DNA from 4 places in the Streptomyces sp. NPDC091376 genome. Region 1 is predicted to be linked to each of the others. Evidence: riboswitches for the same ligand, from Rfam matches in the RefSeq annotation. Region 1 holds a riboswitch; each other region holds the start of a gene.
What was found. Region 1 has a riboswitch for cobalamin ahead of ACIQMR_RS34975 (hypothetical protein). Riboswitches for the same ligand answer to the same signal wherever they lie in the genome.
Positions count from the first base shown of each region.

Region 1 (5,711 bases):
ATCGGGGCGCCGAGATAGCGCGGGGTGGAGGCGTCCATCACCCCGTACAGCCCGGCGCAGACCCCCAGCAGGCCGGTGATCACCAGGAAGCCGGTGAGGAAGCGGGCACCGGGGGTGATCCGGCCGGTGCGTCCGTAGCCGTGCGAGGCCATCGCCGCCGCCAGGGCGAGGGAGCGGTTCAGGGCGTCCTCCAGAACGGGGATGATGATGCCGCGCAGCGCGCGGGCGCCCTTCTGGCCGCCGGCCCGGAGCCGCCGGGCGCGGCGCACCCGCTGCACGCTCTCCACCAGCTGTGGAGCGAACGTCAGTGCGACGACCACTGAGGTCCCGATCTCGTAGAGCGCGCCGGGCAGCGCCTTCAGCATCCGCTTGGGGTTGGCCAGCGCGTTGGCCGCGCCCACACACACCAGCATGGTCGCCAGCCGCAGTCCGTCGTAGAACCCGCCGAGGAGTTGCTCGACCGCGACCGCGCCGAACAACCGGATGCCCGCCGCCCATGCGGGCAGCGGGATCTCGGGGAGAGTGAACAGGATGGTGTCACCCTGCCCGCCGCCGAAGATGATGCGGAAGACCACGCGCATGGTCACGATGAACGCGCCAAGCAGCAGGTACATCCGGAACGCGAGCGCCCAGGGGGCGTCGCTGCGCCGCCGCACCACCACGTAGCCGCAGACCGCGAGGATCAGGATGAGCAGCAGCGGGTTCGTGGTCCGGCTGGCGGCGGTGGCCATGCACAGTGCCCACAGCCACCACGCCCCGGGATGGACGGTGCGTGGCAGCGGCGGGTGGAAGGGGAGGATCCGTTGGTTCACGGGGTGTCGCCGGGTCCCGCGGCCGCCTGGCGCCGACGCCAGGCGGTGATCCCGGCGGCGGCGGCGAGGACCGTGGCGCCGCCGATCCCGGCCAGGGTGCTCACCGGTATGCCGTCATCGGCAGAGGCGTTCACCGTCTGCATGCCGTCCTCGCCGGCTCCGGTCCACTGCGGCGCCTCGCTCGGCTGGACCTCGGTGCCGGGCAGCGGCTCGTCAGAGGAGGACGCCGACGGCGAAGCGGAACCATCGGCCTTGGCCGTCTTGCCGGCCATGGGGTCCTTGCCCCCCTTGGGAGAGGCTGCCTCGGGTCCCTTGCCCTGTCCCGGCAAGGTGGCGCTGCCGCCACCGGTGCTCCCGGTCGCCGCGGACCCGCCGAGGGAGCCGCCAGAGCCGGTCGAGCCGCCGGAAGTGGAAGTGCCGCCCGCCGCGGTGGACGAACCGCCGGCGCCGGACGAGCCGCCAGAGGTGGAACCGCCGCCCGTGGTGGACGAGCCCCCGGTGGCGGAACCGCCGGAGTTTCCGGATCCGCCCGAGCCCGGCGGCCGGCTGCTCGTGGGCCGTACCGGCGCGATCCGCGGCGGCGGATTGGTGGTGGACGTCTTGTTCTTGGAGAACGACCAGCCCTCGAAGCTGCCCGGCGGCGGCTTGCGGTTCATCACGCCCCACTGGCTGTACGTCCAGTTGCCGCCGTTCGGGGCGTGCCAGTACGACCAGTAGGCGGTCGCCGGAGGCGTGTCGATGCACGGCTCGCTCTCCGGCCCCGGCTTGCCCTCGATGCGGCAGATGAACGCCTCGCCCCAGCGGTTGGTGCCGGCGATCCGGATCCCCGCGTTCTTCAGCGCGGCGTGACCGGTGGCCTGGTCGCCCGGGGCACAGCGGATGATGGTCGTTCCGCCGAGCTCCTGAAAGTCGATCATCACAGTGACGCCGTTGGCGTTCGGGCAGTAGCCCGGGGTGCCCTTGCTGTGGTCGATGGAGTACGCGGCGGGCGCGGTGACCATGCCGATCCCGGCCGAGCCGAATGTGAGGGCGAGCGCGAGCACTCCGGAGCGGAGCTTGTGCCATTTCGGTGCCGTGGCGGTCATGTGTGGGCCCCCTGCCTGCGCTTGGCTACGCGGAAGGCGGCGTATCCGGCGGCGGTCAGCGCCGCTGCGGCGCTCCCGAGGACCAGTGCGCTGCTGCCGGTGCCGGCCAGCGGGCCGCTCCCGCCACTGGGGACGGGGTTGTTCGGGATGGTGGTGGTGCCGGCCGTGGGCATCGGGCTGCCGGATCCGTCGTGGGACGGGGCACTGCTCGGGTCGCCCGACGGGTCACCACTCGGGTCGTCGGACGGGTCCCCGCTCGGGTCGCCCGACGGATCGCCACTCGGGCCGTCGGACGGGTCCCCGCTCGGGTCACCCGAGGGGTCACCACTCGGGTCGCCACTCGGGTCAGGGCCCGGCCCCGGGTCGGTGAGGCCGATCTCCGCCAGCGGGATCTGCGCCAGCGCGAGCACTGCTTGCGGTGTGGAGCGGCGCCACTGGTCGCGCTGGAAGTCGGGGATGCCGTCGGCCTGTGCCCCGGCCAGCGCCTCGTCGTTGTAGGCGATGGTGCCGGTCTCCGCCGACGCGGCGCCGGCGTTGGACGAGGTGATCTGGCGTGCCTCGATCCAGTCGGCCGCCTTGTCGGCCGCTGCCTGGTGGCCTGTGGCGGCGAGCGCCTGGCCCCCGAGGCCCGTGCTGTTGGCGTTGGGGAATGCGGTGGGTCCTGAGCCGATCAGCGCACCGTCGTCGTGCTGGATGCCCGCCAGCCAGTCACCGCCCTTCTTCGCCGCCGCGGCGGCGCCCTCCGCGCCGTCCGCTGCCGCGGCGAGCAGTGCCTGTACGGCCATGGCGGTGGAGTCCGGGTCGAGCACCGCCTCGGCGCCCTGCGCGTCGCAGTCCCCGGAGACCGTGCCGCTGCCGAAGGCGTACGGGTAGAGGCGGAAGCCACCGGCCGCGCACTGCTGGTCGATCAGGAAGTCGACGGCGCTCTGCGGCACGTCACCGCTGCGCGCAAGGCCGACAACGGCCAGGGACTGGCCGAATGTGTTGCTGTAGTCGTTGCCGTCGAGGACCTTGTCCTTCAGCCGGCCCTCCTCCAGCCCCGCGTCGGGTCCGGCGATGAGGTCCAGCGTCTCCTGGCGCAGGTTGTACGCGCCGAACTTGGCCGGGTCCTCCCCCGCGACGACGGCCGCGTACAACAGCTTGGCGGTGGCACCCGCCACCCGCTGGCCGGGCTCGCTCCAGGCGTCGTAGCTGTTGTAGTCGCGCACGTGCACCTTGAGCGTGTCCACGACCTTGTCGGCCGCTTCCTCGTCCGCACCGGTCGCCTTGAGCGCGATGAGGGTGTCGACGGTCAGGCCCCAGTCGTACATCCCGGGCGAGAAGCCGGGTATCGCGCCGTTGTCGAGCTCGCCCGCCTGCCAGCGAGCGGCGGCGGTCGCGGCGTCCGGTCGCGGCTCGGCGAACGCGTTGGGGCTGAGGGTGATCAGGCCCGCGGCGAGGAACGAGCCCCCGGCACCGAGAACGGCGGCAACCTTGACCGGTGGTCTGACGCCGACCATGGCACAGATCCCTTCGATGAGGGCCGGCAACGGGCTCCCGGGACGCTGTCACAAAAAGGACCCTTGCGCGCATTCGGAATTCGGAAACCGAATACGGCAGGGCCCGGGAGGCAGTTGCCGGGCTCCACGCTGCAGACCATGACAGTGAGAAGCAGTGCACGTACGCAGTGGGTGCTCCGGCTCGCGGCAAGTAGTGCTCTTCCGCTCACGGTTGCAGGTCAGCGCCGGATTCACACCGGCTTTCCCCAGTTGCGTACGCATTCAGTTGTACGTCCGCCCGCAGACGGATCGGCCGCATCATATGCGCCTTTGTGCGAACGCGGCCACCCCTCCCGCTGCGGTACGCGCCACATCCGCCGATGCCCCGTCGCCCGCCGCTGCGCAATTCTGAGGGCGAGCGGCCCGGGGGATCGTCTGTGCGGCGGTTGTCCCTGTCGTGCACGGCCCTGAGCATCCCGGTCGCCGCCTCCACCGAGGGCAGTCACTGATGCTGCGGCCACGCGCCGTCCCCTGCGGCGCTCGGCTGGGAGCTGCGCCACGCGTACCGGCTCGGCCGCGCCGGAGAGTCGGTGGCGCTTCGCGCCCGATCCACCGCCGCAGGTGACCCGACGCAGCGCCGCGTGGCCGACGTCGGAAGTCACGGCGGTGGCGCCGGCGCGCTCGACGTGAATCGGCGTCTGTACTGCGGGAGGAGAAGGATGGCGTAGAGGACCCCGAACATCGTCCAGGCCAGGTAGAGCCCGGGCAGTGCGAGCCCGGCGTGGACCCCGAGGAGCCAGCCGAGCGGGATGAGCAGCGTGTAGTCGCTGGTCACGGACGCGATCATGACGGTTCGGGTGTCGCCTGCGGCTCGCAGCAGGGCGGCGTACGACATGGCGATCGCGAAAGGCGCCAGGCTGAGCAGCGCCAGCGGTGTCACCGACCAAGCCCTGTCGAGAACTTCGGGATCATCGGTCACCGACGCGAGCAGCGGGCGGCCGATGACGAGTGCGGCGGCGGACGGCAGGGCGAGCATCAGCAGGAGCAGTCGGGCGCCGGCCTTCCGCCAGGCCACCGCGCGGTCGTGACGACCGCCGCCCAGATCCTGGCCGGCCAGGATCGTGATGGCGGTGGAGGCGGAGGCCAGGAAGGTGAAGACGATGAGGGTGAGGTTGTCCACGATCCGGTAGGCGGCCAGGTCGGGAGTGCTCATGCGGGCGGCGAATCCCGCCATCAGCGCTTCGTTGACGTAACCGATGCCCAGGGTGCTCATCTCGGGCCAGCCGATCCGCCACAGTTCCTTGGCGGTGCCCGGTGGATCGTGCGCGCCCTTGGTACGCCTCGGCAGCCTGGTGCGGCAGTACAGGGCCAGGTAGCCCGTTCCCACGGCGGTGGCGGCGAACGTGGCGAGGGCAGCGCCGGTGACTCCGAGACCGGCGCGGAAGATGAGCAGCAGTCCGAGGGGCAGATTGACGGCGTTCACGAGCAGCGCGGTGTGCATCGCGGCACGCGTGGCGCCGATACCCGCGCACGCGGCCTGGAGTGTGAAGGAGACGGCGGCGAAGGGGACGGCGAACGCCACCAGGCGCAGATAGTCGGTGCCCGGTGCCATGACGTCGTCGGGAGCGCCCAGCACGGTCAGTGCCGTCGGGGCGACGGCGAACAGGACGGCACCGATGGCCACCCCGGCACCGGCGGACATGACCAGCCCGGCCCGTACGACACGGGCGACGTCCTCGTGCCGCCCGGCACCGTGACACCGGGCGACCTGGACCTGGACGGCGGTGGCCCAGCCGCGTACGACGATCAGGGCGATGAGGTACACGGGCGCGGCGAGCGCGAACGCACCGAGCGCGCGGGTGGACAGCCGGGCGAGCATGACCGTGTCCACCAGGTTGAGGGCGATCTGGGTGACACCGGCGATGAGCAGCGGACACGCGAGGGTCCACACACGGCGCACGGTCGGTGGTTCTGGGGTGTCCACGGCGCGGCTCGCGGCCGGGTGCTCCGGGTTGTTCACAGGGCGGCCTGGGCGGCTTCCAGCAGCTCGGGGTCGCGGTCGAGGAGGATGAGGGTGTCGACGCGGGAATCCTTCCAGGCGAGGATCCGATCGACGATGGCGGGCAGGGGTCCCGGCAGCGCGACCTGGTCCAGCAGTGTGTCGGGTACGGCGGCCACGGCGTCGCGCTTGCGACCGTCGGTCAGGTGGGTGCGAACGGTCCGGGCGGGGCCTTCGTAGCCCATCTGGCAGGCCACGTCGAAGTAGGTGTTACGTCCTCCCGGTCCTACGGCACCGATCAGGTGGGCGAACAGGGGTCGCAGTTTGTCGCGGCCCT
Region 1 is NZ_JBIVUF010000027.1:51,405-57,115, forward strand. Features, by position in the region: gene ACIQMR_RS34965 (CbiQ family ECF transporter T component) at 1-812, opposite strand, end outside; gene ACIQMR_RS34970 (hypothetical protein) at 809-1,897, opposite strand; gene ACIQMR_RS34975 (hypothetical protein) at 1,894-3,396, opposite strand; cobalamin riboswitch at 3,545-3,689, opposite strand; gene ACIQMR_RS34980 (MATE family efflux transporter) at 4,034-5,395, opposite strand; gene ACIQMR_RS34985 (LLM class F420-dependent oxidoreductase) at 5,392-5,711, opposite strand, start outside.

Region 2 (5,711 bases), on a different contig from region 1:
GACACCGAGGGCGATGAGCGCGACCTTCGGCGCCTCGCCGATGCCCAGCCAGATGATGAACAGCGGGATCAGCCCGACCCAGGGGACCGTACGCAGCATCTGCACGGTCGCGTCGACGAGGTCCTCGCCGAGCCGGGACAGACCGGAGACCAGGGCCAGGGCGATGCCGATCGCGCCACCGAGGAGCAGCCCCGCGGCGACCCGCCGCAGTGAGACACCCATGGCGTTCGGCAGGGTGCCGTCGGCGACCAGGTCCCCGGCGGCGCGGGCGATGGTCCCGGGCGAGGCGAGCGTGTCCGGGCTCAGGAACCCGGTGGAGCTGGACACCTGCCACAGCACGAGCAGGAGCACCGGGCCCACGGTGCGCCGCAGCCAGCGAGGTACGGAGCGCAGGCCGGCGCGGCCGCCGCGTGCTCCGGCCGGGGTGACGGCTTCGAGTGCGGGCTCGACGGAGTCGACCGGCACCTCGGCCGGAGCGTTCTTGGATACGGCGGAGATGTCCGGTGGGGCGTGATCGACGGTCATGGAGGCTCCTGGGCAGGGGAGGGCAAACCCCGGCGCAGGCTGCGGCGCCACGGCATGGCCGTGGACGGCAGGACGGGCGGGGCGGGAGGGAGGAGAAGGGCGGGTCAGCGTCCGGCGCGCGTCGACGGCGCTCGGCGAACGCAGGCACTCAGGGCGCGACGAGTGGATGCGGGCCGCGGCGTCATGGGCGCTACGACGAGGAACGCGGCGCGCACCGGGCGCGCTTCAGGCACTGAGAAGGCGTCAGCAGCCGCGACGACACGCGGCGGAAGCCACCCGCAGCAGGTCGATGTGACCGCGCGTGGTGAGCAGGGCTGTACGCAACATGGCGCAGAACGTAGCGACCGGTTCCGCCACCGGTCAACGCCGTCTCGTACTGCGGACGCGCGATCCTGCGGGATGGGCGAGAGGATGGAGGTATGCCCGACGCCTTCACCACCCGAGTTCTGAACGTGGCCACCGGCACGGCGGAGGCCGTGACGGATCTGACGCGCGAGTGCGCGGAATTCCTCGACGAGACCGCCGACGGTCGCGACGGCCTGCTCCATGTGTTCGTGCCCCACGCCACCGCGGGGATCGCGGTCATCGAGACCGGCGCGGGCAGCGACGACGATCTGCTGGCCGCACTGCACGTCCTGCTCCCCGCCGACGACCGCTACCAGCACCGCCACGGCAGCCCGGGCCACGGCCGCGACCACGTCCTGCCCGCGCTCGTGCCGCCGCACGCGACGCTGCCGGTCATCGGCGGCCGGCTGGAGCTCGGCACCTGGCAGTCGGTCTGTCTGGTCGACACCAATAAAGACAAAGGCAACCGTCAAGTGCGGTTGAGCTTCCTGGGCTGATCGCAGCCTCCTTCCTCGAGGACATCCTGCGACTCGACTTCCGCCCGGAGCTGGACGCCTGGCGCACCATGCCGATGCGCGCGCTCGTCGTCGCGAACCGCACGGTGGACGGGGCAGTCCGGCAGTTCGTCGTCGACGCCAGGCCGAGCGGCGTACGCGGCACCGCCTCCGACCCGGTCGACGTCCCGGCCGCGTACGAACTGGACGACCTGACTTACGGCATCCTGTGGGCCATGTCGGGATTCGAGGCGGCCCTGCTCGGCGACGACCAGGTCCTGCACACCTCGCTGGCTTCGCTCACCGCTTCCCCAGGCTCGCCGCTCGCCTCCGACCACGGCCTGACCGAAGTGTCCACGATGCTGATCGGCTCGGAGACCGCGGCCCGGTACATCCTGGGCCACCGTGACCACCTGGGCGACGCACCCGTCTTCTGGACCAGGGAACCGCGCGGTGAGGAGGCCGCCACCTGGCTGTTCTTCCGGCACAAGTACCGCTACCTCGAACGAATGGCGCCCCGGCGTCCAGGCGGTACCAGCGGCCGGGGGTTCTGCGTCCCCGAGACGGCGGTCGCCTCCTCGCCGGCGTACGAGCGCGTTCTGCTTTTCCTCGCCATCGCCCTCATGGAGTCCGTCGGCATCCGCACCTGGGTCACCGGCGACGGAGGCTTCGCCCACACCGACGGTTTCGCCCTCTCCCGGGCGCCGGGCTGTCATCGCCTCACGGGTACGGACCGAGGGAGCTGGGCGAAGACGTACGTCACCAACGTCGAGGCGTTCGGCGCCGGCACTCTCGCCCATGACCCCGCCACCGGCGGGATACTTCCGCACATCCACGTCTCCGCCGGCCTGAGGGCTCAGTCCGCCGACGGCAGGACGAGCCACCTCCTCAGCGCCAAGGTCCAGTTCCTCGGCGAGCTGCTGATCGTGGAGGTCACGTCGCCCACGATGACCTGGCCCCGGAACCCCGACCTCTACGACGTGCCGCTGCTCACGTTCGGCTGAGCGGCAGGAGCCGCCGGAGCCAGTGGTGGGTGGGCGCGATCACCTTGATCGCATCCGCCAGCCAGGCGCGTGCCGGAGCGTCGAGCAGCGGCAGTACCGCCTCGAAGTCGGTCTCGTCCTTGTCCCGGGTCGCCTTCGCCTTGTAGAAGAGCTGGACCTCGGGCGCGAGATACGGGATGCCTGTCGCGCTCCGTGCGCCCGAGCTGGTCGATCGGGAGCCGGATCGCCGGGGTGCGCCGCGAGACCCACGGCTGTCCGGGGACGTCGTCAGTGACGGCGCCCTGGCCGTCTCGGAGCTCGTGGCGAACGCGTACGAGCACGCGTGCGGCCCGTACGAGGTGCATGTCCGCTCGGCCGCCGGCAGATACATGAGATTCATGACAGGGACCCTCTGCTCCCCGCGGGCCTCTACCGCGGTGACACGTCGTCGGATCCCGAACCGGTCGAGGAGGCAGGCGGGTTGCTCGTCGAGCGTGGACGGGGCCTGCGCATCGTGAACGAGCTGGCCCAAGGGCAGTGGGGCCTGCTCGCCGGGCCGGCGGTGCTGACCACCTTCCGCCGGGCCGCGCGCAAGGCCCGCTTCCGTGCGCCGGTGCGCTTCGCTGACCCTCGGACGGCGGATTCCGAATCACGCTGACCAGCCGACTTCTGGCGGATGACCCCCCAGCACTGGATTTACTAGGACGTCCAACTATATATTCGAGAGGTAAGCCCGCGGTGCAGGGAAGCCGGTGTGAATCCGGGACGGTCCCGCCACTGTGACCGGGGAGTACGTCGTCGAGCGATACGCCACTGACGAGCTGGATGTCGGGAAGGCGGACGGCGCGCGCTGATCCGGGAGTCAGGATACCGGCCGTGGGGTGTTCCGTGTTGTCCACGAGGATGGAGCTGACACGCATGGCACCGGTGTGTACCCACGACCCTGGTGAGCCTGTCGTCTGACGGGGCTCCGGCCATACGCGATCTCGCGCCCCCGGCACCCGTACGCCACCCGCGTGCGTGTGCGAGGCCGGCGCGCCATCCTCGGATCCCTCCTGACGAGAGCAGGCAGTCATGGTCCGCGAGCATGAACGCGCCCCCGTGCGCGAGTTGACGCACTTCGTCGGCGGCAAGCACACCCCGGGAACATCGGGGTCCTACGGCGAGGTGTACGACCCCAACACCGGCGAGGTCCAGGCCCTGGTGCCGCTGGCGAGCCGGGCCGAGACCGAGGCGGTGATCGCCGACGCCGCCCAGGCGCAGGGTGCGTGGGGGGAGTGGAATCCACAGCGCCGCGCCCGCGTTCTGATGCGGTTCCTGCAACTTGTGGAGCAGGAGAAGGACGATCTGGCCCGGCTGCTGTCCGCCGAGCACGGCAAGACGATCGCCGACGCGCACGGCGACATCCAGCGCGGCCTGGAGGTCGTGGAGTTCGCCGCCGGCATCCCGCATCTGCTCAAGGGCGAGTTCACCGACAACGCCGGCACCGGCATCGACGTCCACTCGCTGCGCGCCCCGCTCGGCGTGGTCGCCGGGATCACACCGTTCAACTTCCCCGCGATGATCCCCCTGTGGAAGGCCGCTCCGGCCCTGGCCTGCGGAAACGCCTTCATCCTCAAGCCGTCCGAGCGGGATCCGTCCGTTCCGCTGCGGCTCGCGGAGCTGTTCCTGGAGGCCGGCCTCCCGCCCGGGGTCCTGAACGTCGTCAACGGCGCCCGAGAGTCCGTCGAGACCCTCCTCGAAGACCCGCGCGTGGCGGCTCTCGGCTTCGTCGGCTCGACGCCGATCGCCGCGCACGTCTACGCGACCGCCGCCGCCAACGGCAAGCGCGCCCAGTGCTTCGGCGGCGCGAAGAACCACATGATCGTGATGCCGGACGCCGACCTCGACCAGGCCGTGGACGCCTTGATCGGTGCCGGGTACGGCTCGGCGGGGGAGCGCTGCATGGCGATCTCCGTCGCCGTCCCGGTGGGCGAGGACACCGCCGACGCGCTCGTGGCCCGGCTGAAGGAGCGCATCGGCTCGCTGAGGATCGGCCGCAGCGACGACCCCGAGGCCGACTTCGGTCCCCTGGTCGGCCGCGACGCCGTCGACCGGGTCCGCTCCTACGTCGACCTCGGAGTCGAGGAAGGCGCCGAACTTGTCGTGGACGGAAGGGACTTCGTCCTCCCCGGCCATGAGAACGGCTTCTTCGCCGGTGCCTCTCTCTTCGACCGGGTCACGCCCGCGATGCGCATCTACCAGGAGGAGATCTTCGGGCCGGTGCTGTGCGTCGCGCGCGCCGCCGACTACGAGGAAGCGTTGCGCCTGCCCAGCGAGCACACCTTCGGCAACGGCGTCGCCATCTTCACCCGGGACGGCGACACCGCCCGTGATTTCACCCGGCGCGTGAACACCGGCATGGTCGGCGTCAACGTGCCCATCCCGGTGCCGGTCGCCTATCACACCTTCGGTGGCTGGAAGCGCTCCGGATTCGGCGACCTCAACCAGCACGGTCCTGACGCCATCCGCTTCTACACCCGGACGAAGACGGTCACCTCGCGCTGGCCCGCCGGTCTCCGCGAAGGCGCGAGCTTCACGATTCCCACGATGGGTTGAGCGACATGACCAGCACTCTGCTCACCGAGGACCAGCAGGCCCTCGTGGAGACCACGCTCGACTTCGCCCAGGACCACCTCGCCCCGCACGCCCTGGACTGGGACCGCGACAAGCACTTCCCCGTCGACGTACTGCGCAAGGCGGCCGGCCTCGGCCTCGGCGGCGTCTACGTCCGTGAGGAGTCCGGGGGAAGCGGCCTCACCCGTTCCGATGGCGTCCTCGTCTTCGAGACCCTTGCCTCCGGCTGCCCGTCCATCGCGGGCTACCTCTCGATCCACAACATGGTCGCCTGGATGATCGACCGTTACGGCGACGACGCCCAGCGCGAGCGGTGGCTGCCGCGTCTTTGCGCCATGGAGGACCTTGCCAGCTACTGTCTGACCGAGCCGGGCGCCGGTTCGGACGCGGCGGCCCTGGCGAGTCGTGCCGTACGAGACGGTGACGACTGGGTGCTCACGGGCGTGAAGCAGTTCATCTCCGGCGCGGGGGCTTCCCAGTTGTACGTCGTGATGGCCCGCACGGGCGGCGAGGGCGTCGACGGGATCTCCGCGTTCGTGGTCGACAAGGACGATCCCGGTCTCTCCTTCGGGCCGAACGAGCGGAAGATGGGCTGGAACGCCCAGCCCACCCGCCAGGTGGCCATGGACGGTGTACGCCTGCCCGCCGACCGGCTCCTCGGCCGTGAGGGTGAGGGCTTCCGTATCGCGATGAACGGTCTCAACGGCGGCCGGCTCGGCATCGCGGCCTGCTCACTCGGCGGCGCCCG
Region 2 is NZ_JBIVUF010000008.1:78,368-84,078, forward strand. Features, by position in the region: gene ACIQMR_RS18875 (ABC transporter permease) at 1-525, opposite strand, end outside; gene ACIQMR_RS18880 (putative leader peptide) at 769-852, opposite strand; gene ACIQMR_RS18885 (secondary thiamine-phosphate synthase enzyme YjbQ) at 945-1,367, shown strand; gene ACIQMR_RS18890 (hypothetical protein) at 1,442-2,368, shown strand; gene ACIQMR_RS18895 (hypothetical protein) at 2,355-2,747, opposite strand; gene ACIQMR_RS18900 (hypothetical protein) at 2,829-3,005, shown strand; cobalamin riboswitch at 3,067-3,241, shown strand; gene ACIQMR_RS18905 (CoA-acylating methylmalonate-semialdehyde dehydrogenase) at 3,422-4,945, shown strand; gene ACIQMR_RS18910 (acyl-CoA dehydrogenase family protein) at 4,951-5,711, shown strand, end outside.
Region 2: it holds a riboswitch for cobalamin, as region 1 does, so the genes downstream of both, ACIQMR_RS18905 (CoA-acylating methylmalonate-semialdehyde dehydrogenase) here and ACIQMR_RS34975 (hypothetical protein) in region 1, are expected to answer to the same signal.

Region 3 (5,711 bases), on a different contig from region 1:
GCGGGCGGCCCGGTGCCGGCGTCAAGGAGATCGCCTGCCGGTTCACCCTCAACAAGTTGGTGTCCGGGGCGCGGAAGGCCAGTTCCCGCGCATCCCGCGGCACCGGCGCCGACCGCCCGGAATCGCCTGAGCCGGAACTCCGCACGACGCCGTCCGGCAGCCGACGTCCCGCCTAGCCGCCAAGCGCTCCTCTGTGGGCCGGACCGACCGGTCCGGCCGGAGGAGGACCGAGCCGCAGTGCCCCTGATCAGTGGGGAAGCTGCCGGCGACGGGCCCCGTCACCAGACTGGGTACATGTCCCACGGCCTGCTCGCGGCACGTGGGTACGACCACGAGAGAGCGAAGCGCACGACATGAACGACCACGTCACCGACCCCGCGACGGAGGCCTTCGTCGCCCACCGGGACCTGCTGTTCACCGTCGCCTACGAGATGCTCGGATCGGCGGCGGACGCCGAGGACGTCCTCCAGGAGGCCTGGCTGCGGTGGGTCAAGGTCGACCTGGCGCAGGTGCGGGACCAGCGTGCCTACCTCGTACGGATCACGACCCGGCAAGCGCTCAACCGGCTGCGCACCCTCAAACGGCGCAAGGAGGCCTACGTCGGCCCCTGGCTGCCCGAGCCCCTGCTGACCGCGCCGGACGTGGCCGAGGACATCGAACTGTCCGAGAACCTGTCGCTGGCACTCATGTTCATCCTCGAAACCCTCTCACCGACCGAACGCGCCGTCTTCGTGCTGCGCGAGGTCTTCGACATCGGCTACGACGACATCGCGGCCGCGATCGACAAGAGCCCCGCCGCCGCACGCCAGATCGCCCACCGCGCCCGCCGGCACGTCGACGCCCGTCGGCCGCGCACACCGGTTTCCCCGGAAGAGGCCCGGGCAGCGTTGCATTCGTTCCAGCGCGCGCTCGTGACCGGGGACCTCCAGGGTCTGCTCGACGTACTCGCCCCGGACGTGGTCTTCGTCAGCGACGGCGGCGGCCTCAAGCTGGCGGCCCTGCGGCCGGTCGTCGGCGCCGACAAGGTGCTCCGCTACATGGCCGGAAGCCTCGCCAAGGCCGGCGGCGCCTTCACCAGTGAGTCCACCACGGTCAACGGCAACCCCGGACTCGTCCTGCGCCTGGACGGCGTGATCGACGGTGTGCTGGCCTTCCGCGTGGAGAACGCCCGCGTCACCGGCCTCTATTACGTCCGCAATCCCGAGAAGCTCACCCGCGTCGAGTCCGAAACCCCCCTCACGTCCCGCTGACCGTCCCCGACCGTCGCCCGACCGTCCCCCGCGACACGGTCGACCGCGGCGTTCATGCCGGATGGAGAACCGCTCCCCCGGAGCCGCGCGGATGGCAAGGTGTGAGGGCTCGTATCCGCGTGATGGAGGAGAACCTTCGGCATGGCCGTCATCCACCGCACCACCCTCAAGCCGACCAAGCTGGAACTGCTCACTTCCTGGCTCCCGTCCCGCCCGTGGTACTGCGGCGGGGCGGGCGAACCGGAGTTGGCCAAGGCCGGCGGCTTCCGGCTGGATGACCCGCAGGGCGAGGTCGGGATCGAGTTCATGGTGGTCACCGATGCCTCAACTCCCCACCCGACCGCCTACCTGGTCCCGCTCACCTATCGCGGTGCCCCGCTCGCCGGCGCGGAGCACGCTCTCATCGGCACCATGGAACACGGGGTGCTGGGACGGCGCTGGGCCTACGACGGCTGCCACGACCCCGTGCTGGTCGCCCAGTTGACGGCCCTGATCGACGGCCGGGTACAGGCCCAGGACCAGAACGTCAGTGACGTCCCGGACCGGGAGGTCACCCGCTCCTACACCGGTGAAGGCGCCCTCTCCACGGACGTGGCCGGCACAGCCGCCGACGACCGGGAGAGCACCGAGCTGCCCGCACCGCACGGCATGACCCTCCGCCTGCACCGAGTCCTGCGACCTGCCCCGGACGACCCGACCCTCCCTCCGCACGGGGCGACCGGCCACATCGCGGGCGCCTGGCACCTGCCGGACGGCACCCGCGAAACGGGGCTCTTCGCGGTCCTGCACACCGGCCGCCGGGCCGAGGCGCACTGACCCGGGGGCCAGGGCGGCGCCGGGCCGGCCCGCGGTACGGAGTGCTCAGACACGCATGAGTACCTGCGCGCCGGCCGGTCGTGGCGCGAGCCGCGACAACTGCGGAGCGGACCGTCTACTGGGCGGCGGGGCACAGCGGCGCGGTCGCGGTGTCCGGCACGGCTTGCGGGGCGCGCGCGGGGGCAGCCGGGGATTCCGGCGAACGACTCCGACCCGTTCTGACGGGGCATCAGTTCTCGTTATAGTGGGCAACGGCCGTGCCGCTCAGGGGAGACGAGGACGTATGCCACAGGTGACGGAGCACGGCGGAGGCGTCTGGTCCCTTCAGGTCCCCATCCCGGACAACCCGCTCGGACACACCCTGGTCCATGTCCTCGACACCGATCGCGGCCCGGTCCTCGTCGACACCGGCTGGGACGATCCGGCGTCCTGGACCGCGCTCACGGAGGGTCTCGGCGCGCTGGGGATCGCGACGGCCGACGTCCACGGGGTGGTCGTCACCCACCACCACCCCGATCACCACGGGCTGTCCGGTCAGGTGCGCGAGGCGTCCGGTGCCTGGATCGCGATGCACGCGGCCGACATCGACGTCGTACGCCGCACCCGGGACGCACGGCCCGGGGCCTGGCTCGACTACCTGGCCGGGAAGCTCGCCGCCGTCGGGGCGCCCGAGGAGCACCTCGCCCCGCTGCGCGCCGCCCGCGACGAAGGGCGGATGCGGACCCTGCCCGGGCTGCGGGCGGCACTGCCCGACCGGGAGATCGTCCCCGGTGAGCTGCTGGACCTCGCCGGGCGGCGGCTGCGCGCGATATGGACGCCCGGTCACACTCCCGGGCATGTGTGTCTGCACCTGGAGGAGGACCACCCGGCGAACCTCCCGGGTCACGGCCGGCTCTTCTCCGGCGACCATCTGCTGCCCGGCATCAGTCCGCACATCGGCCTCTACGAGGACCCCGACGACTCCACGGTCACCGACCCCCTCGGCGACTACCTCGACTCCCTGGAACGCGTCGGGCGCCTGGGCGTCGCCGAGGTGCTCCCCGCCCATCAGCACGCCTTCACCGACGCCTCCGGCCGGGTCCGGGAACTGCTCGCCCACCACGAGGAGCGGCTCACCGGACTGCTGTCGCTCCTTGCCACCCCCCTCACCCCGTGGCAGCTGGCCGTGCGCATGGAGTGGAACCGTCCCTGGGACCGGATCCCGTACGGCTCACGCAACATCGCGGTCTCGGAGGCGGAGGCCCATCTGCGCCGGCTGGTGAAACTGGGGCGGGCGGAAGCGGTGGCGGGCAGCGAGCCGGTGACGTACGTCGCGACCGCGACCGCGACCGGCTGACCCTGCGGACTCCACCGGCTCACGGGCAGCCCCAGGGGCAGCCCCGGGGGTCCCGGATACGCACCGGTAGAGTGTGCGAGTCGTCATCACACCCGTACGAGGGAAAGCCGGTGCAAATCCGGCACTGACCCGCAACCGTGAGCCGCCCTGCCAGGCGGCGAGTCGGAACGCCTCGTACCGGCCGTGACCGGCTCGTGCCATCGGGACCGGCCCGTTGGCAGGCACCGTCGAGGAATACGGGGCCGGAGCCTGGTACCTATGCGTGCCTGTGCCCGGCTCCCCGCAGGAGAGGCCCAGCCCCCTATGTCCGTTCGCCGCAGCGCAGCAGCGCTCGCCGCCGCCTCCGCCGTGCTCTGCGTGGCCGGTGCCCCGGCCGCGACGGCCGCCCCCGCTCCGTCCCCCTCCCCCTCGGCCGCGCTCCCCACCGGGCTGTACGGCACGCAGGACCCGACGTACGACGGTGTGTGGCGGCAGTCGCTGGCGCTGCTCGCGCAGGACGTCGTCAAGACCGTGCCCGCCGACCAGGCCGTCGACTGGCTGACCGGGCAGCAGTGCGCGAACGGCGGCTTCGCCTCGTACCGTGCCGACGTCGCCAAGCCGTGCGACGCCAAGACGATGCTGGACACCAACGCCACCGCGGTCGCGGTGCAGGCCCTGCGCGCCCTCGGCGGACACCGGGACGCCGTGAACAAGGGCATCGGCTGGCTGAAGTCCGTGCAGAACGAGGACGGCGGCTGGAGCTACAACCCGGGCATGCCCTCCGACGCCAACTCCACCTCGATCGTGATCAGCGCCTTCGCCTCGGCGAAGGCGAGGCCGGGCGAGCTGAGGTCGAAGAGCGGGAAGACGCCGTTCGACGCGCTGGTCTCGTTCGCCATCCCGTGCGCGGACACGGCGGGCGGCGGCGCGTTCGCCTACCAGCCGGACAAGGCGGGCAAGCTCCTCGCGAACGGCGACGCCACCGCGGCGGGCGTACTGGCCGGACTGGGCCGGGGCATGATCCTGGCCGGACCGAAGCCGGGCGGCGAGCCTCGGTGCGCCACGCCCGCCAAGGCGACCCCCGAGCAGTCCGCGCGCAACGGCGCCGCGTACCTCGCGAAGGCGCTGGCGAAGACCGGTCACCTGGACTCGCCTCCGCTGCCCGGCGCCACCGACCCGGCCCCGAAGCCGGACTTCGGCAACACGGCGGACGCGGTGCTCGCGCTGTCGGCCGCAGGACACTCCGACAAGGCGTCCGACGCCATACGGTGGCTGGAGCAGAACTCCGCCGCCTGGGCGAAGGGGGCGGGCCCGGCCGCGTACGCGCAGCTGATCCTCGCCGTGCACGCCTTCGGCGCCGACCCGCGTGACTTCGGCGGCGCGGACCTGGTCCAGCAGCTGAACGCGACCGGCCCCGCGCCGGTCTCCACGACCGCGCCGGCGGCTCCGCAGGCGAAGGCCGACGACTCCGAGTCGGGCACGAGCGGCGACAGCGCCGGCATCTGGTGGTTCATCGGCGCCGGTGTCGCGGCGGGCGCCGGGATCGGCATCCTGATCAGCGGCCGGCGCAAGAGCAAGCAGCAGTGATGCGCGGGCGACCGGCCGCGCTCGTCCTCGCGCTCTGCGCCGCACTCGTCGCCGTCGTCACGGTGCTGGGTGCGGCGGGGGCGGCGCAGGCGGCGGGCTACCGGTACTGGTCGTTCTGGCAGTCCGACGGCGGGTCCTGGGCGTACGCCACCCAGGGCCCGGCGACGGCCAGGCCGGCCGACGGCACGGTGGACGGTTTCCGCTTCTCCGTCAGCGCGGACTCGCAGGACTCGGCGAAGCCCCGCACCGCCCCGGGCTTCGCCGCGCTGTGCGCGGACACACCCGCGAAGCCCGGCACCAAGCGGGTCGGCGTCGTCATCGACTTCGGCAGCGCCACGGACGCGCCGTCCGGCGAGACCCCGCCCGTCTCGCCGCGCACCGGCTGCGCGCAGGTGCGTACGGACGCGAGCAGCGCCGAGGCGCTCGCCGCGGTGGCCAAGCCTCTGCGCTACAACGCGGACGCGCTGCTGTGCGCGATCGCCGGATACCCGGGGACGGGCTGCGGCGAACAGGTCTCGGCCGGGGCGCCCGCGTCGCCGGAGTCCTCGGACTCCGCGCCGGCCACGTCCGCGTCCCAGTCCGAGTCCTCGTCCTCGTCGTCGTCTGCCGACGAGAGCGACGGCGGCCCGTCGCTGAGCGTCCTCGCGGGCGTCGCCGCGGTCCTCGCACTGGGCGCGGCGGCGTTCTGGCAGTCCCGCCGCCGAGGATGACCCCGCCCCCGCGGGCCCGTCCCCCGCTCGGGG
Region 3 is NZ_JBIVUF010000001.1:308,357-314,067, reverse strand. Features, by position in the region: gene ACIQMR_RS01385 (NAD(P)/FAD-dependent oxidoreductase) at 1-176, shown strand, start outside; gene ACIQMR_RS01380 (RNA polymerase sigma-70 factor) at 354-1,250, shown strand; gene ACIQMR_RS01375 (1,4-alpha-glucan branching protein) at 1,392-2,066, shown strand; gene ACIQMR_RS01370 (MBL fold metallo-hydrolase) at 2,350-3,402, shown strand; cobalamin riboswitch at 3,461-3,595, shown strand; gene ACIQMR_RS01365 (prenyltransferase/squalene oxidase repeat-containing protein) at 3,706-4,968, shown strand; gene ACIQMR_RS01360 (SCO2322 family protein) at 4,968-5,678, shown strand; gene ACIQMR_RS01355 (energy-coupling factor transporter transmembrane component T) at 5,675-5,711, shown strand, end outside.
Region 3: it holds a riboswitch for cobalamin, as region 1 does, so the genes downstream of both, ACIQMR_RS01365 (prenyltransferase/squalene oxidase repeat-containing protein) here and ACIQMR_RS34975 (hypothetical protein) in region 1, are expected to answer to the same signal.

Region 4 (5,711 bases), on a different contig from region 1:
CGCGTCGGCGCCGAAGCCGCCGTCCGACGCGGCGGCCGCGATCCAGCGGTAGGCGGCCAGGTAGTGGTGCGAGGGCGGCAGGTCGGGATCGTGGTAGATCGCGATCGGGTTCTCGCCGAAGCCGCGCGGCGGCTGGATGACGATCAGGAGGTTCCCGCGGCGCAGGGCCGCCAGGACGATGTCGCCTTCGGGGTTGCGGGAGCGGTCCAGGAACATCTCGCCGGGCGCGGGACCCCAGTGCTCCTCGACGTGCTCGCGCAGCTCCGCGGGCAGGGTCGCGTACCAGCGCCGGTAGTCGGCGGCGGGGATGCGGACCGGGTTGCGGGCGAGCTGCTCCTCGGTGAGCCAGTCCTGGTCGTGGCCGCCCGCCTCGATGAGCGCGCGGATCAGCTCGTCGCCGTCGCCCGATGACAGACCGGGGATCTCCTCGGCGCCGAAGTCGTAGCCCTCGTCGCGGAGTCGGCGCAGCAGCGTGACGGCGGACGCGGGGGTGTCGAGGCCGACCGCGTTGCCGATGCGGGAGTGCTTCGTCGGGTACGCGGAGAGGACGAGCGCGAGGCGCTTCTCGGCGTTCGGGATGTGGCGGAGCCGGGCGTGGCGTACCGCGATCCCGGCGACGCGGGCCGCGCGCTCGGGGTCGGCGACATAGGCCGGGAGGCCGTCCTCGTCGATCTCCTTGAAGGAGAACGGGACGGTGATCAGCCGCCCGTCGAACTCGGGCACGGCGACCTGGCTGGCGGCGTCCAGCGGGGACAGGCCCTCGTCGCTCTCCTCCCAGGCGCTGCGCGACCCGGTCAGACACAGCGCCTGGAGCACGGGCACGTCGAGCGCGGCGAGCGCGCCCGCGTCCCATGCCTCGTCGCCCGCCCGTCGCCCATCACCACCCTGAACGGCGGCGCTTCGCACCGTCACCTCCATCTCGGCGGCCTGTGCTTCGGCCGGCCTGGTGCCGCCGGCGGCGAGGACCGTGGTCACGACGGCGTCGGCGCCGCCGAGCCGGTCGACCAGCTCGGGCTCGGGGGCGCGGAGCGAGGCGACGTAGAGGGGAAGGGCCTGGCCGCCCGCGTCCTCGATGGCGTCGCAGAGGGCGCCGACGAAGGCGGTGTTGCCGCTCATGTGGTGGGCGCGGTAGTAGAGCACGGCGACCGTGGGGCCGGTCGTGCCGCGCGGGACGCGGTCGAGGGGACCCCAGGTGGGGGCGGGAGCCGGGGGCTCGAAGCCGTGGCCGGTGAGCAGGACCGTGTCGGACAGGAACCGGGCGAGCTGCTCCAGGTTGTCCGGGCCGCCGTGTGCGAGGTAGGCGTGCGCCTCGGCCGCGATGCCGATGGGGACGGTGGAGGCCTCCATCAGCTGGGCGTCCGGAGCCTGTTCGCCGGTGAGCACGACGACGGGCCGGTCGTGGGCGAGCACGGCGTCGATCCACTCCTGCCAGGCGCGGATGCCGCCGAGGAGGCGTACGACGACGAGGGCGGTGCCCTCGAGGAGCTCGGGCAGCTCGTCGAGGCGGAGGCGGGAGGGGTTCGCGAAGCGGTACGGAACCGGTCCCGCGGCCGCGCGGGCGCTGAGCAGGTCCGTGTCGGAGGTCGACAGCAGCAGGATCGTGGGCGTCGCCGGGGGCGTCGTCGCGTGCGTCATCGCGTGCGCAGGCCTTCCTCGGGGTTTCCGCGCCCCGGGTGGTCGTCGTCGGCGGGAGTTCCTGACTCACCCGGCCGCCAAGTCGAGGCCCGGTTCACAGTGGCGGGACCGCGCCGGATTCTCACCGGGCTTCCTCCCTAGGGTCCTGGGACCCTGTGCCGTCTGCATAGTAGAGGCTGCCTGCGCCGTGGGTATGCTCGCGGCCATGCCGCCCACACCCACAACCCCGGCGGACCCGGGCGAACCTCGCATACGGGACCGAGGTGACGCCTGCCCCGGCGCGCTGCGGCTGCACGCGGCGGACGACGGGCCACTGGCCCGACTCCGCGTACCCGCCGGACTTCTGACGGCGCGTCAGCTCATGGTGCTGGCCGATGCGGCGGAGCGACTGGGCGACGGTGCGGTCAGCATCACGTCCCGGGGGAACGTGGAACTGCGCGGCCTCGCCGGGGGATGCGGTGCGGAGCTCGCGGGGCTGCTGCGGGAGTGCGGCCTGTTGCCGTCCGACACCCATGAGCGGGTGCGCAATGTCGTGGCCTCGCCGCTGGCCGGACTCGACGGACTCGGCTGTGGCGACGTGCAGTTGTGGGCGCGGGAGCTGGACGCGCTGCTGTGCGCGAGCGGCCGGGCGGCGCGGCTCTCGGGCCGTTTCCTGTTCGCCCTGGACGACGGGCGGGGAGATGTGGCGGGACTCGGCGCGGATGTGACCTTGCTCGCAGAGGCGGAGGGTTCGGCGGTCCTACGGGTGGGCGCCGCCGCCTTCCGCGTACGCGCGGACGACGCGGCGCGGGCCGCGTTGGCGGCTGCGGGCGCCTTCCTGGAAGCGGCGTCGGACACGGGCGCGTGGCGGGTACGGGAACTGCCGGCGGACCGGGAGCCGGCACTGGGGGCGCACCTGGAGCGAGCGGGCGTCCCGGCGGAGGCCCGGCCCCCGGAGCCCCGCGTCCGCGACACCGTCGAGGCTGTGCGGGCGGGACCTCTGCCGGGGATCGTGAAGGGGCCCGGCGGCTGGTCCCTTTCCGTGGCCGCGCCGCTCGGGCGGCTCGGCGTCGCACAACTGCGGCACCTTCTCCCCGCTCCGGGCGGCGAGGTGCGGCTCACCCCGTGGCGCGGGGTCGTCGTGCCCGGGTTCGGCAGCCGGGACGTGGCCGGGGCCCGGCTCGGGCGGCTCGCCGACGCGGGGTTCGTCACGGACGCCGGCTCCCCCTGGTACGGGGTCGGCGCCTGCACCGGCCGCCCCGGGTGCGCCAGGTCGCTGGCCGACGTACGGGCCGACGCGACGGCCGGCGTACGGGCCGGCACGGCTGCCCGCCACGGCGGTCCGCCGGTGTACTGGTCCGGCTGCGAGCGCCGCTGCGGCCGGCCCCACGGCGCTTACGTGGACGTCGTGGCCACGGCCGACGGCACGTACCGCGTCACCGAGCCGTTCTCCGGCACCACCTCCACTTCCGCCCACGCCTCCGCCCAGACCCCTGCCTCTGCCGCCGACCGGACCGACACCCGGGCCCAGGACCGTACGAGTACGACGAAATGAGCGAGACCACAGTGTTCGACTACGAGAAGGACGGCGCGGAGATCTACCGCCAGTCCTTCGCCACGATCCGCGCCGAGGCCGACCTCGCCGCGCTGCCCGCCGACGTCAGCCAGGTCGCGGTGCGGATGATCCACGCCTGCGGCATGGTCGACCTCGTCCGCGATCTCGTGTACTCGCCCGCTGTCGTGGCCCGCGCCCGCGCGGCCCTGCGCGCCGGTGCGCCGATCCTCTGCGACGCGCAGATGGTCGCGAGCGGTGTCACCCGCAAGCGGCTGCCCGCCGACAACGAGGTGATATGCACGCTGTCGGACCCGTCCGTGCCCGCGCTCGCCGCGGACCTCGGAACGACCCGCAGCGCCGCCGCCCTCGAACTGTGGCGCGACCGGATGGAGGGCTCGGTCGTCGCCGTCGGCAACGCGCCCACCGCTCTCTTCCGGCTCCTGGAGATGATCGGCGAGGGAGCGCCCCGCCCGGCGGCCGTCATCGGCGTCCCGGTGGGCTTCATCGGCGCCGCCGAGTCCAAGGACGCCCTCGCCGGACACGGCGGCGGCATCGAGCACCTGGTGGTACGGGGGCGGCGCGGCGGCAGCGCCATGGCCGCGGCGGCGATCAACGCGATAGCGAGTGAGGCAGAGTGAGCACGCAGCAGGCCGGCCGACTGTACGGAGTCGGGCTGGGTCCCGGCGACCCGTCCCTGATGACTCTGCGGGCGGTCGAAGTCATCGCCGAGGCCGACGTGGTGGCGTACCACAGTGCCCGCCACGGCCGGTCCATCGCGCGTTCCATCGTGGCGAAGCACCTGCGCTCCGACCACATCGAGGAGCGGCTGATGTACCCGATCACGGTGGAGACCACCGACCATCCCGGCGGGTACCGCGGCGCGCTCGACGACTTCTACGAGGAGGCGGCGGAGCGGCTCGCGGCGCACCTCGACGCCGGGCGGACCGTGGCCGTGCTCGCCGAGGGCGATCCGCTCTTCTACGGCTCGTACCAGCACATGCACAAGCGGCTGGCCCATCGCTATCCGACCGAGGTGATCCCCGGGGTCACCTCGGTGAGCGCGGCCGCCGCACGGCTCGGGGAGCCGCTGTGCGAGGCCGAGGAAGTGCTGACGATCATCCCGGGCACACTGCCCGAGGAGGAGCTGACGGCCCGTCTCGCCGCCACCGACTCCGCGGTGGTGATGAAGCTGGGGCGCACCTTCCCCGCCGTGCGGCGCGCGCTGGACCGGGCAGGGCGGCTGGAGGACGCGCGGTACGTCGAGCGCGCCACGATGGACGGCGAGCGCACGGAGCGGCTGGCGGACGTGGACCCGGAGTCGGTGCCGTACTTCTCGGTGGCGGTGCTGCCGAGCCGTGTCGACGCCGTGCCTCCCGCCGCGCGTCCCCGGGGCGAGGTCGTGGTCGTCGGCACCGGCCCGGCCGGGCCGCTGTGGCTGACGCCGCAGACGCGGGGCGCGCTGGCCGGCGCCGACGACCTGGTGGGCTACACGACCTACCTCGACCGGGTGCCGGAACGGGCGGGCCAGCGGCGCCACGGCTCCGACAACAAGGTGGAGTCGGAACGCGCCGAGTTCGCACTGGACCTGGCCAGGCGGGGCCGGCGCGTGGCCGTGGTGTCGGGCGGCGACCCCGGGGTCTTCGCCATGGCCACGGCGGTGCTGGAGGTCGCCTCCCAGGAGGCGTACGCGGACGTGCCCGTACGTGTCCTGCCGGGCGTCACCGCGGCGAACGCGGCAGCGGCCAGGGCCGGGGCCCCGCTGGGCCACGACTACGCCACGATCTCCCTCTCCGACCGGCTCAAGCCGTGGGAGGTCGTCGAGGAGCGCCTGCGCGCGGCGGCCGCGGCCGACCTCGTGCTCGCCCTCTACAACCCGGGCTCGCGCAGCCGCGACTGGCAGGTGGCGAAGGCCCGCGAGGTCCTCCTGGCCCATCGGGCCGCGGACACCCCGGTCGTCGTCGCCCGCGACGTGGGCGGTCCGCAGGAGAGCGTACGGATCGTCCGCCTCGCCGAACTCGACCCGGCGGTCGTCGACATGAGGACGCTGCTGCTGGTCGGCTCGTCACAGACGCGGACCGTGTCGCGGGGCGACGGCACGACGGTGGCCTGGACTCCGCGGACGTATCCGGACTGAGCGAAGGCAGGAGCCGGGGGCGAGAGACGGAGGCGGGAGCCGGGGGCGAGAGTCCCCGCTTCGTCCGGGCTTCGGAGAGGTGCGTCAGGGCTTCGGGGAGGTGGGGGCCGGGGTGGCGGTCCCCGGTCCCGCCGACGTGCTGCGTCCCACGATCGTGCCCGCCCGGTCGATGCACACCACGTCCACCGTGACTGGCGCCCCCCGGAGCACCGCGAGCGCCTGGTCGCGGGCGGCCAGGGCCACGAGGTCGCCGAGCGGCACGCCGCGGGCGGCGCACAACTGGAGTGCGGCGAGGCCGGTGTTGGCGGTGGCCACCTCCGCCGCCAGTGCCTCGTCCGCGCCGCCCGCCCGGGCCAGTTCCGCGAGGAAACCCTTGTCGACCTGGGAGCGGGCGGAGTGCAGGTCCAG
Region 4 is NZ_JBIVUF010000002.1:361,233-366,943, forward strand. Features, by position in the region: gene cobN (cobaltochelatase subunit CobN) at 1-1,635, opposite strand, end outside; cobalamin riboswitch at 1,672-1,807, opposite strand; gene ACIQMR_RS05970 (cobalamin biosynthesis protein CobG) at 1,841-3,169, shown strand; gene ACIQMR_RS05975 (precorrin-8X methylmutase) at 3,166-3,807, shown strand; gene ACIQMR_RS05980 (precorrin-2 C(20)-methyltransferase) at 3,804-5,303, shown strand; gene ACIQMR_RS05985 (cobalt-precorrin-5B (C(1))-methyltransferase) at 5,388-5,711, opposite strand, start outside.
Region 4: it holds a riboswitch for cobalamin, as region 1 does, so the genes downstream of both, cobN (cobaltochelatase subunit CobN) here and ACIQMR_RS34975 (hypothetical protein) in region 1, are expected to answer to the same signal.